One region of the Paenibacillus sp. E222 genome, then DNA from elsewhere that is predicted to be linked to it. Evidence: riboswitches for the same ligand, from Rfam matches in the RefSeq annotation. Region 1 holds a riboswitch; each other region holds the start of a gene.
The links. Region 1 has a riboswitch for cyclic di-AMP ahead of HW560_RS19220 (3D domain-containing protein). Riboswitches for the same ligand answer to the same signal wherever they lie in the genome.
Positions count from the first base shown of each region.

Region 2: another riboswitch for cyclic di-AMP. It lies ahead of HW560_RS27835 (C40 family peptidase); the one in region 1 lies ahead of HW560_RS19220 (3D domain-containing protein).
Region 3: another riboswitch for cyclic di-AMP. It lies ahead of HW560_RS31375 (HAD family hydrolase); the one in region 1 lies ahead of HW560_RS19220 (3D domain-containing protein).

Region 1 covers NZ_CP058552.1:4,242,171-4,245,446, forward strand. Annotated here, with positions in the region: gene HW560_RS19210 (ABC transporter substrate-binding protein/permease) at 1-716, shown strand, start outside; gene HW560_RS19215 (amino acid ABC transporter ATP-binding protein) at 703-1,425, shown strand; cyclic di-AMP (ydaO/yuaA leader) riboswitch at 1,712-1,907, shown strand; gene HW560_RS19220 (3D domain-containing protein) at 1,910-2,566, shown strand; gene HW560_RS19225 (polysaccharide deacetylase family protein) at 2,701-3,276, opposite strand, start outside.
Region 2 covers NZ_CP058552.1:6,304,037-6,307,312, reverse strand. Annotated here, with positions in the region: gene HW560_RS27850 (hypothetical protein) at 1-196, shown strand, start outside; gene HW560_RS27845 (hypothetical protein) at 319-537, shown strand; gene HW560_RS27840 (carboxymuconolactone decarboxylase family protein) at 655-984, shown strand; gene HW560_RS27835 (C40 family peptidase) at 1,090-1,554, opposite strand; cyclic di-AMP (ydaO/yuaA leader) riboswitch at 1,560-1,691, opposite strand; gene pelA (pectate lyase) at 2,151-3,062, shown strand; tRNA gene HW560_RS27825 (tRNA-Leu) at 3,177-3,260, shown strand.
Region 3 covers NZ_CP058552.1:7,020,429-7,023,704, reverse strand. Annotated here, with positions in the region: tRNA gene HW560_RS31385 (tRNA-Leu) at 150-232, shown strand; gene HW560_RS31380 (glutathione peroxidase) at 379-855, opposite strand; cyclic di-AMP (ydaO/yuaA leader) riboswitch at 1,222-1,397, shown strand; gene HW560_RS31375 (HAD family hydrolase) at 1,515-1,913, shown strand; gene HW560_RS31370 (HAD family hydrolase) at 2,084-2,776, shown strand; gene HW560_RS31365 (Nramp family divalent metal transporter) at 2,924-3,276, opposite strand, start outside.

The sequences.
Region 1 (3,276 bases):
ATCAGATGGTCACTGAAGCAAGCCAGTTGATGGCAGACAAGGTGAAAAAAGATCAAAACATTTTTCAAGTGTTCTGGCAATACAAAAGCTTTTATGCAACAGGTGTGGGTTACACCCTATTACTGTCTGCACTCGGTGTAATATTCGGGGTAATTATCGGTTTGATCATCTGTCTGTTACGTCTGCATGACGTCTCAATTCTGCGTTGGATTGGAACAGCTTACGTTGAAGTTATTCGTGGTACACCAATGCTGGTTCAATTGATGATTATCTATTACGGGCTTGCCTTGACGTTCGGTATTACATTTTCGCCGCTTCAGGCGGGGATTATCACACTATCCATTAATAGTGGTGCCTATCTTGCGGAGATTTTCCGTGCTGGTATACAGGGTGTGGATCGCGGCCAACTGGAAGCAGCTCGTTCCCTAGGAATGGGCAGAGGTGCGGCCATGCGCTTCATCGTGCTCCCACAAGCGTTCAAAGCGGTGTTGCCGGCGATCGGTAATGAGTTCGTGACCATTATCAAGGAATCCTCCATTATCTCGGTTATCGGTATGGTGGACATTATGTACCAGGCAAGTGTGGTCAAAAATATTACGTATCAAGGGATGAATCCATTCCTGATTGCGGCAGCCATCTACTTTGTGCTGACGTTCATTTTGTCCAAACTGCTGGGTCGACTGGAAAGGAAGTTGGGTGCAAGTGATAGACGTTAGACAATTATATAAATCCTATGATAAGAACGAAGTGCTTAAAGGCATTAACGTAACGATTGGCAAAGGCGAGGTTGTCGTGGTCATCGGTCCGTCCGGATCGGGGAAAAGTACCTTTTTGCGTTGTCTGAACTTACTGGAGAAACCTACTTCCGGTGAGATTAACTTTGAGGGAGTTTCGATCACTGACCCGAAACACAACATTAATGCAACTCGTGAAAAAATGGGGATGGTATTCCAGCATTTCAATCTGTTTCCGCACAAAACGGTGCAGCAGAACATTACGATTGCTCCCATTAAAGTGAAGAAACAGCCTGCACATGAAGCGGAACAAATCTGTGCAGATTTGCTCAAGACGGTGGGCCTCTCTGACAAAAAAGACGCCTATCCAAATCAGCTGTCCGGTGGACAGAAACAACGGATAGCTATTGCAAGAGCGCTCGCGATGCAGCCGCATGTCATGCTCTTTGACGAGCCAACGTCTGCACTGGACCCTGAAATGGTGGGTGAAGTCCTGGATGTTATGAAGCGGCTTGCAGAGGGCGGCATGACCATGGTTATTGTGACGCATGAGATGGGCTTCGCACGCGAAGTGGGTGACCGCATCCTGTTTATGGATGGCGGGGTAATTGTAGAAGAAGGAACGCCTGCTGAAGTGTTCGGTGAGCCCAAGCATGCACGTACACGTGACTTCCTTGCTAAAGTGCTCTAATACATCCAAGTTATTCAGGATGAAGATCAGGATGAAATTGCAAAATCTATACTTTGGATGAGAATTTCATCCCCTCATACATCCCTGTCGACGACCCGTCGGCAGGGATTGTTTTGTTATGTAAGGAAACGCACGGATTAACATAAAAAGTAACGTTTCTGTCATCAGCGATATAAGCTCAAATAGACATTTTTTTGAAAAAAACCGCTTAGATTCAGCCATGATGTTGAAGTGAATTAGACAGATGGTAACATTTACTACGACTCTTGGTTACAAAATTGTGATATATTTGTTCCTGCCGAAACTTCCGGAGTTGGGAGTGCGGGGGATGTAACGATGCAGAGTGTGCTTGGGGAAGAATCATTTGCACACGGCTTGGGGTGAATTAGGGCTACATATATTTGAATGTAATTGAACCTATAGGGTGGTTTCCTCCATCCGAATCCGACAACTAACTTCGCAGGCATAATGAGGGAGGAAGACCATGATTAACAAGAAACGTATAGCCAAAACAGCAACAGCTTTGCTGACAGCAGCAATGCTCATTCAGGCCGTTCCGGCTCATGCTGATTCAGTTCATGTGGCCAAAGAAGGGGATACCTTCTACACCTTATCCAAACAATATGGAGTTGGACTTAACGCTCTGATCAAAGCGAACAATGACATTTCAGCTTACAACATTTATGGTGGTTTGAAAATTACGATTCCTGGTAAAACAGTGAACACAGCTTCGGCTGCAGCAGCTAAAACAATCACTACTGCAAGTCTTGACGTTAACGCGGATAGTAAAGTTGTACAAGCCTGGGGAAAAACGTTTGATTACAGCAAAGCGGTCGACGTAAAAGCAACAGCATACTCCTCGGATGCTTCCGAAAATGGAGGATGGGGTGCTGTGGACTACTTCGGTAACCCGCTCGAATTGGGCACTATTGCAGTAGACCCAAGCATTATTCCATTGGGAACTAAGGTACTGGTGACAGGTCATACACACCCAGGACTGCCCAAACAGGCATTTGTTGCTACCGCTCGTGATGTGGGCAGCGCCATTAAAGGCCATAAGATCGATATCTTTATTCCTGGCAGCAAACAATCCGTGAGCACATTTGGTATTCAGGATGTTGAACTTTACATTTTGAAATAAAAATCAAAGCGTAGCTGCACATCATCATATGTGATTCCAACTAAATCTAAATTAAACAGTAAAGGGTGTCCCTTAATCACGAGAATGTGATTGAAGGGCACCCTTTTGAATATCCGACTTCTGGATTCTTTGACCTATTTGCCCTTTGGCAGTTCCAGCATTTCGTCCAAAGTCACCAGCTCGTACCCGCGGTTACGCAATTCCTCGATAACTTCAGGCAACGCCTCGATGGAACCACTCAGCTTCGATCCGACACCGCCTCCTGCATGCTGAAGAACAATGGAACCCGGTTTGACGGCGGACAGGATGTTTTTTTTGACTTCCTCTTTGGAGAGGCCCTTCCAGTCCAGGGAATCGACATTCCAGTTCACAATGCTGTAATGCTGTTTGGCTGCCCATTGCAGCTGCTGTTCGTTAATGTCGCCATAAGGTGGACGTATCATTTTGGGTGTGTACCCCACCAGATCCCGAATAATATCCCCGGTATGTAAGATTTGTTTGCGAAATGCATTCATGGTCAGCTTACTGAACTCCGGGTGATTGTAGCTGTGATTGCCAACAATATGCCCTTCCTTCACCATGCGTTTCACTAAATCCGGATGTTTCTCGGCGCGATGTCCCACAATGAAAAACGTAGCCCGCACCTTGTATTTCTTTAGAATATCCAACACCTTCGGGGTGAACCGTGGATCAGGTACGTCATCGAAAGT
Region 2 (3,276 bases), 2.1 Mb from region 1:
ATTTTTCTGGTACAAACGCTACGTTGCCTGGTCAGAATTGCTGACGATTGTAGGCTTGTGCGAAGAGTTGTCCTTCTCTTGGAAAGAACAATTTACACCGCATCAAGTGGAGTACCTTGAAGAACGTGTGATGTCCGCCAAAGTGCTTGATTTTTGGTTTGAGAAGAACGACAGCAAAGAGCACGCGCAGCGGTAACTTTCAGTCGGGACATACTTTCGAATGACATGACAGTCCAATACAGTCACGTGAGACCTAAATGACTTTTCATTTAGGTCTCTTTTTGTAAATAATTTTTTGGGAAAGTAGGCGCCATGAATATGATCAGTGATGCAGAATTGGATGCACTGCGTTTATCGGGTGAAAAAGTAAGGGTAGTACGGGACGAGATTCAGTCCAATGATGTGACAGGCATTGTGGTTGCCTGGGACGGGGAGCAGGTGCTCATTCGCCGTCAGAATCGTCGTGTGGTCAAGCTGGACCGGAATTATCAGTATCAGTTGTTCAGCGAGCCACGTAAGAGTCTGCTCGAAGAATAGGACGTGTGTTTTTAGGTTCATTTACCATGGGTGTTTTGGCATAATTGCACCTCTCGGGTGAAATGATAGGTACAGTGAGAGCTTGTAACATATCAGCCGAGAGGATGTGCGGTAACCATGACATTAATGAATGATAAGGTTCATGCCTATAAAGATCAGATTGGTGAATTAAGCGACGTGCTGCCAGCTGTGGTTAAGTCTTATCATGAGTTCACTGGAGAATGTTTTCAGGCAGGGGCGATTGATGCCAAGACCAAACAGCTGATAGCGCTGGGCATTGGTTTGTTTGCAAACAATGAGGTATGTACGTTTTACCATGTGGAAGAGGCGCGTGCCAAAGGAGCGACCGATCAGGAGATTATGGAGACGGTGGCTGTGGCTGGAGCCGTAGGCGGAGGCCATGCGTTGTCTCAAGGTGCAATGAGAGTACAGAAGGCTCTACATTAAGTATAGAAGTCTACAGCACAGCGGATTTGTAAACAAAAGTCCCAAAACAAAGAGGAGGTCCCGGATTCACCCGGAGCCTCCTCTTTGCGCTATTTCCAATCAAACTTATATTTTGCCCAGCATTTTGTTATACATAAACTGACCTGTTACCCGGCGTGCTGTTACATAACGATCATTGAAATATGGATTGGATAATTGGGTGATGCTGACACCCTTGCTGCTGGAAGCATGAGCGAACTGTCCGCCCCCGATATATACACCTGTATGAGAAATGCCATTGCCCATCGTATTAAAGAATACCAGGTCACCTGTCCGCAGATTAGCTTTGGATACCGGTGTTCCGGCCTTCGCTTGCTGCTGGGAAGTACGTGGTAATTCAATGCTATATTTGTTGAAAATATATCTCATAAATCCAGAGCAATCAAACCCGGCGAGTGTCGTGCCGCCCCATTTGTAAGGAATGCCTGTCATGTTGTTAACGACGGTGTTAATACTGCTTGCCTCTGTGCTTGCTGCACCGGATGTAAATAGAACTGCTGCTCCAAAAATAGAAATGATAAGCTTTTTCAAAATTGTTGTTCTCCCTTCGATGCCTACGGAGTTAGCTAAGGGTTCGGTAGAAGGTTCCCTATATTTCCTATGTATAAGAATAATTCACCCAAAATGGTTCCCCCGTTTTCAAACATGAAACTCGGCAAATGAATAATTAAGTTTTTGTAACCTTTTGAAACTATATTGCATAAATGCGAAAATGTCAAACCGATCTTGAACCCTTCTTATCATCTCAATGTTAACGGAATTATCGCTTTTTATGTAGAAATAACTCGAATGATGGGTTCTAATAAATGACAAAAAAGTAACTACTGTTTCAGAAGGAGAGAAATTGGACAATTTATTGGCTTTCTCACATCCAATTAGACGATAATTATAGGTTGTCCAAAGAATTTGTTACATGTTGTTGCAAATATTGACAAAATTCATCTTTTTGCATAGAATTCTTTTTGTACATTCCATTTATTGGATTAAAAGAAATAGTTTGATTATAAAACAAATATAAGGGGGATAGATTAGCAGGGGAACAGTTTGCAGAAAATGAATTGAGGAGTGTTTCTAATCTATGTTGAAGGCAAAAACAAGGTTTGCATCTTTGGTTATAGGCATGTACAATGGTTTTCTCCGTTGTCGGAATGGTATTTCAGCCTGCTGCTAAGGTCTCTGCTGCAGACGCCTCTGGAACGACAGCAAGTATCTCGGACATTTTGAAGAATCAACATCCAGACGGGGGATGGAAGAAGGATTACAAAGAAACAAGTGGTGAGTGGGCCAAATCTACGATTGATAACAAAGCTACATACTCAGAAATTAGAAGGTTAGCCAAGGAATTCAAAAAGACGAATGATCCGCGTTATTCGGCTGCTGCCATCAAAGGAATCAACTTTTTGCTGAATATGCAGTACTCCAATGGGGGTTGGCCACAGGTATACCAAAGCTCCGGTTATCACAAGCACATCACCTTCAACGACGATGCCATGATTAATGTCATGTACATGCTGGATGAAGTAGGTGCACGTAAAGGAGATTTCTCATTCATCGACAGCTCTCTTGCAGATCGTAGTAAAAAATCAGTTGCCAAAGGTGTAGAGGCTATTCTCAATACACAGGTTGTAGCGAACGGTAAACTGACTGCATGGGGGCAGCAGCATGATTCCAGTACCCTTAAACCTGCAGGCGCTAGGATTTATGAAGTGCCTTCTCTGAGTGCTGGAGAGAGCAGTACAATTGTGAAGTTTTTAAAAACTAGACCGGCTAACTCCAAAATTACTGCCTCCATCAAAGCGGCAGAAGCCTGGTTCAACAAAGTTAAAATTACTGGTTACAAGTATGTCAGAGAAAACGGAGACAGCCAACTCATTGCAGATTCAGGTGCAGCGCCAATTTGGGCACGTTTCTATGAAATTGGAACGGATAAACCAATCTTCGTAGGACGTGATGGGGTTGTGAAATACAAACTCAGCGATATCGATAAGGAAAGAAGAAGTGGGTATGCCTGGTACGGCAACTGGCCCTCCAAGATCTAATTTATAAAATGCTTTACACATGAGAAGAGGATAATTTTTTGTTGACACTAATTACCTGCACATGATATAGTATTTATTGTCGCCGCGATATAATTTCTCGGAGATAAGATATACGCGGTCGTGGCGGAATTGGCAGACGCGCACGGTTCAGGTCCGTGTGGGCTAACCCCCGTGGAGGTTCGAGTCCTCTCGACCGCATCATGTGCAACACGAA
Region 3 (3,276 bases), 2.8 Mb from region 1:
AATTTAATCATATGCACTTCGTAGGAGAAAATGACGAGATTATACGATTTATGGGAGGAAAAGCGCAGTTAAAATAATATTAATAAAAATGCTTTACTTTTAAACATGAACCGGGTATAATCAATTCTGTTGCCGATTATTTACGACATGCGGTCGTGGTGGAATGGCAGACACGCTATCTTGAGGGGGTAGTGGGTGTATACCCGTGGAGGTTCGAGTCCTCTCGACCGCATCATAAGAACGATTAAGAAGAAGCTTCCCGTATGGGGAGCTTCTTTTTTTGTGTTTTTTACAGTAACCGGGTCCGAAAAAAAAGGTCATCCGATTCCCCTGAATGCATGCTCATGCTGTCTGCCGGGGTGGGATGGCCTTTACTTGTTATTTAAGCAATGCTTTGATGTCTGCTTCAATTTTATCAGGTGTTGTTTTGGGAGCATACCGCTTCACAACACGACCGTTCTGATCCACAAGGAACTTGGTGAAGTTCCATTTGATGGCTTTGGAGCCGAGTACGCCCGGTGCTTCTTTGGTAAGATGCTGGAATAGAGGGTGAGCGCTTGAACCATTCACATCAATTTTCTCAAACATCGGGAAGCTGACACCATAGTTCATCTGGCAGAACTCAGCAATATCGTCAGAGGAGCCCTTTTCCTGTGCAAACTGGTTGCTTGGAAAACCAAGAACTTCAAATGGGGAGTCTTTAAACTTGTCCTGAAGTTCTTGCAGACCTTTGAATTGAGGTGTAAGGCCGCATTGGCTTGCTGTATTTACGATAAGCAGTACTTTGTCACGATAGTTGGACATTTCAACTTCCTGACCGCGAAGGGTGTTTACTTTGTAGTCGTAGACTGACATGAAAATCGCCTCCATCTCATTTTCTTATATCCTCTATTATATTGATTGCAATTAAATATTGCAAAATTTATATTGCTTTTTTAACTCCATTTCAAGCTGTCGTGTATGATCTGTGACTGATTTGCTACCTTATTTTCGCTAGAGAGAGAATTAGAGAGCTTTGAAGAGATGGGTAGAGAATGGATGTGTTGTAAGCGCTATTATTGATGTGAAATGGCAAAAATCCGTCGATTCGGTGATCTGCGCAGACTTTACACCAATATGGCACGGGTGTATGATTCATATCGTAATTCCAATTTAAATTAAATTTTACATGAAAAACGAAACAAACGATAATATCGCTCTGATTATGATGATATAAGAACGATGTTTTAATCGCTGAGTTTCCATTCATTCATGGGTGGGAAACGGGGGAACCAACAGGATGAACTGTCCAGGACAGTGGGCATCCATGGGGTGAATTTTCCGGTGACAGCCGGAAATAGGGCGACTCTCGCGCCCGAATCCGTCAGCTAACCTCGTAAGCGTTAAAGGGAGAGGCAACAAGCCGTACGCTGGTTCATAGTGTCTTTTTGCTATGGATTATTGAAGAAGCGTCCGGGAGGCCTTGGTCCCCCACGCTTCTTTTTTGTTGTCTTTTCACGCCAAGGGAGGAACGAATGATGGATAAAGAGATGATCTTAGTGACTGCTCCAAATGAAGCAGGACGCAAATTTATCAAATTGCTGATGTACAAAAAAATGCCTTTTGCCGTTCTGACTAACAGTGCAGGGGAAGAGCGCAGGCTCCGGAGAATCGGTGTAGAGCATGTCATTCGCATGAACACGGCTGCAGCTCAGAAATGGTTTTTGCCGCAAGGTAGTGTCGGCAATGTTTTTATTTTTGAAAATAGCCTAAACCTAACCTGTCGATATTTGCAGATCTGCCGATCCTGGACATCCAAGTCCCTGTGTGTGATTACCGAACAAAGTCATCCCAAAGGGATCTATCGGGGAATGGGAGCAGACCGTATTGTATATTCCTTGAATGGGGAAGTTGGATTTCTGCTTAATGGCTAATGGCTAGTGGCTCGTACTATTCCTGTGATTGATCCAGTGTCAGCTGCCTGTTATAATTGAAATCATGAATAAAACGGATTCTTGAGGAGACTCATGCATGATGGTGGGTCTTCTTTTTTATGGTTTGGGAAATAGGGATAATTTCCTGTGGCTAACGAGGAGGAATAGGCGTGCCGGATGTACGTGGAATACAATGGTTGTTCTTTGATGTGGGGGATACGCTTGTGGACGAATGGGAGCCGGTAGATGATATTATCGGTCAGTTCGTTCGTGAAGCTTGTGCGCTTGGTTATCAGGTGGAGATGCAGACGGTGCGAGACATATTTGCGGCCTCCTACCGAAATTACGAGCAATGGCCGATGAAATTGGCTATTCGTACTCTGATCAGCGATGAGGGGCACCGGGAACAGATACAGGAGAAGCTGAAGTTCCGCAAAGAGCTTGAGCGACCCTTCCCGTCAGCCGACGCTGTTCTTCAGACGTTGTCGCAGCACTATAAGATTGGTATCATTGCCAATCAGAGCCCGGGGACGGAAAATCGACTGAATAGCTACGGCTTGCGCAAGTATGTGGATGTGCTGGCCTGTTCGGCTGAAGAAGGAGTGTCCAAGCCTGATCCTGAATTGTATGCTGTAGCGTTGAAACAGGCGGGATGTAAACCCGAGGAAGCGGTCATGATCGGCGACAGGATCGATAATGATATTATTCCAGCTAAGAAGCTGGGTATGCACACGATCCGGATTTTGCAGGGTTATGGCAGGTTCCAGCCGGAGCTTGCGGATGCAGAACGTCCAGACTGGACGATTAAATCACTGGAGGAGCTTCTTCCATTGTTGATGGTAACTCAGAATTCAGACAACTAAATGAAGTGCGTTTTTTAAGATCCGGTTAGTATGGATCAGGTTAATGCTCAAACATATAAAAGGAAAGGCTGATCGTCTCAAGGGATACGTTACTTGAGTTGATCAGCCTTTTTGAGTTAGACAAAATACGGCGTAGTTCCATGTAACCTAGAACAACATAATGGTCTGGATAATCAGATACACATTCAGGACAACGATAACCCCAGCGATGATCCAGGAGATGATTTGGAGCCACGGCTTGTTGACAAAAGCCCCCATGCTTTTTTTGTCACTCGTAAACATCACCAGTGGAATGACGGCAAAGGGAAGCTGCAGTGACAGCACAACCTGGCTCAGAATCAGCAGTTCCTCTGTTCCGTGCTCTCCGGCAATGGCTGTTACGATAACGGCCGGAATGATTGCAATCAGACGTGTTACCAGTCGACGAAGCCACGCCGGAATACGAATGTTCAGGAAGCCTTCCATTACAATCTGTCCGGACAACGTGCCGGTGAGTGTTG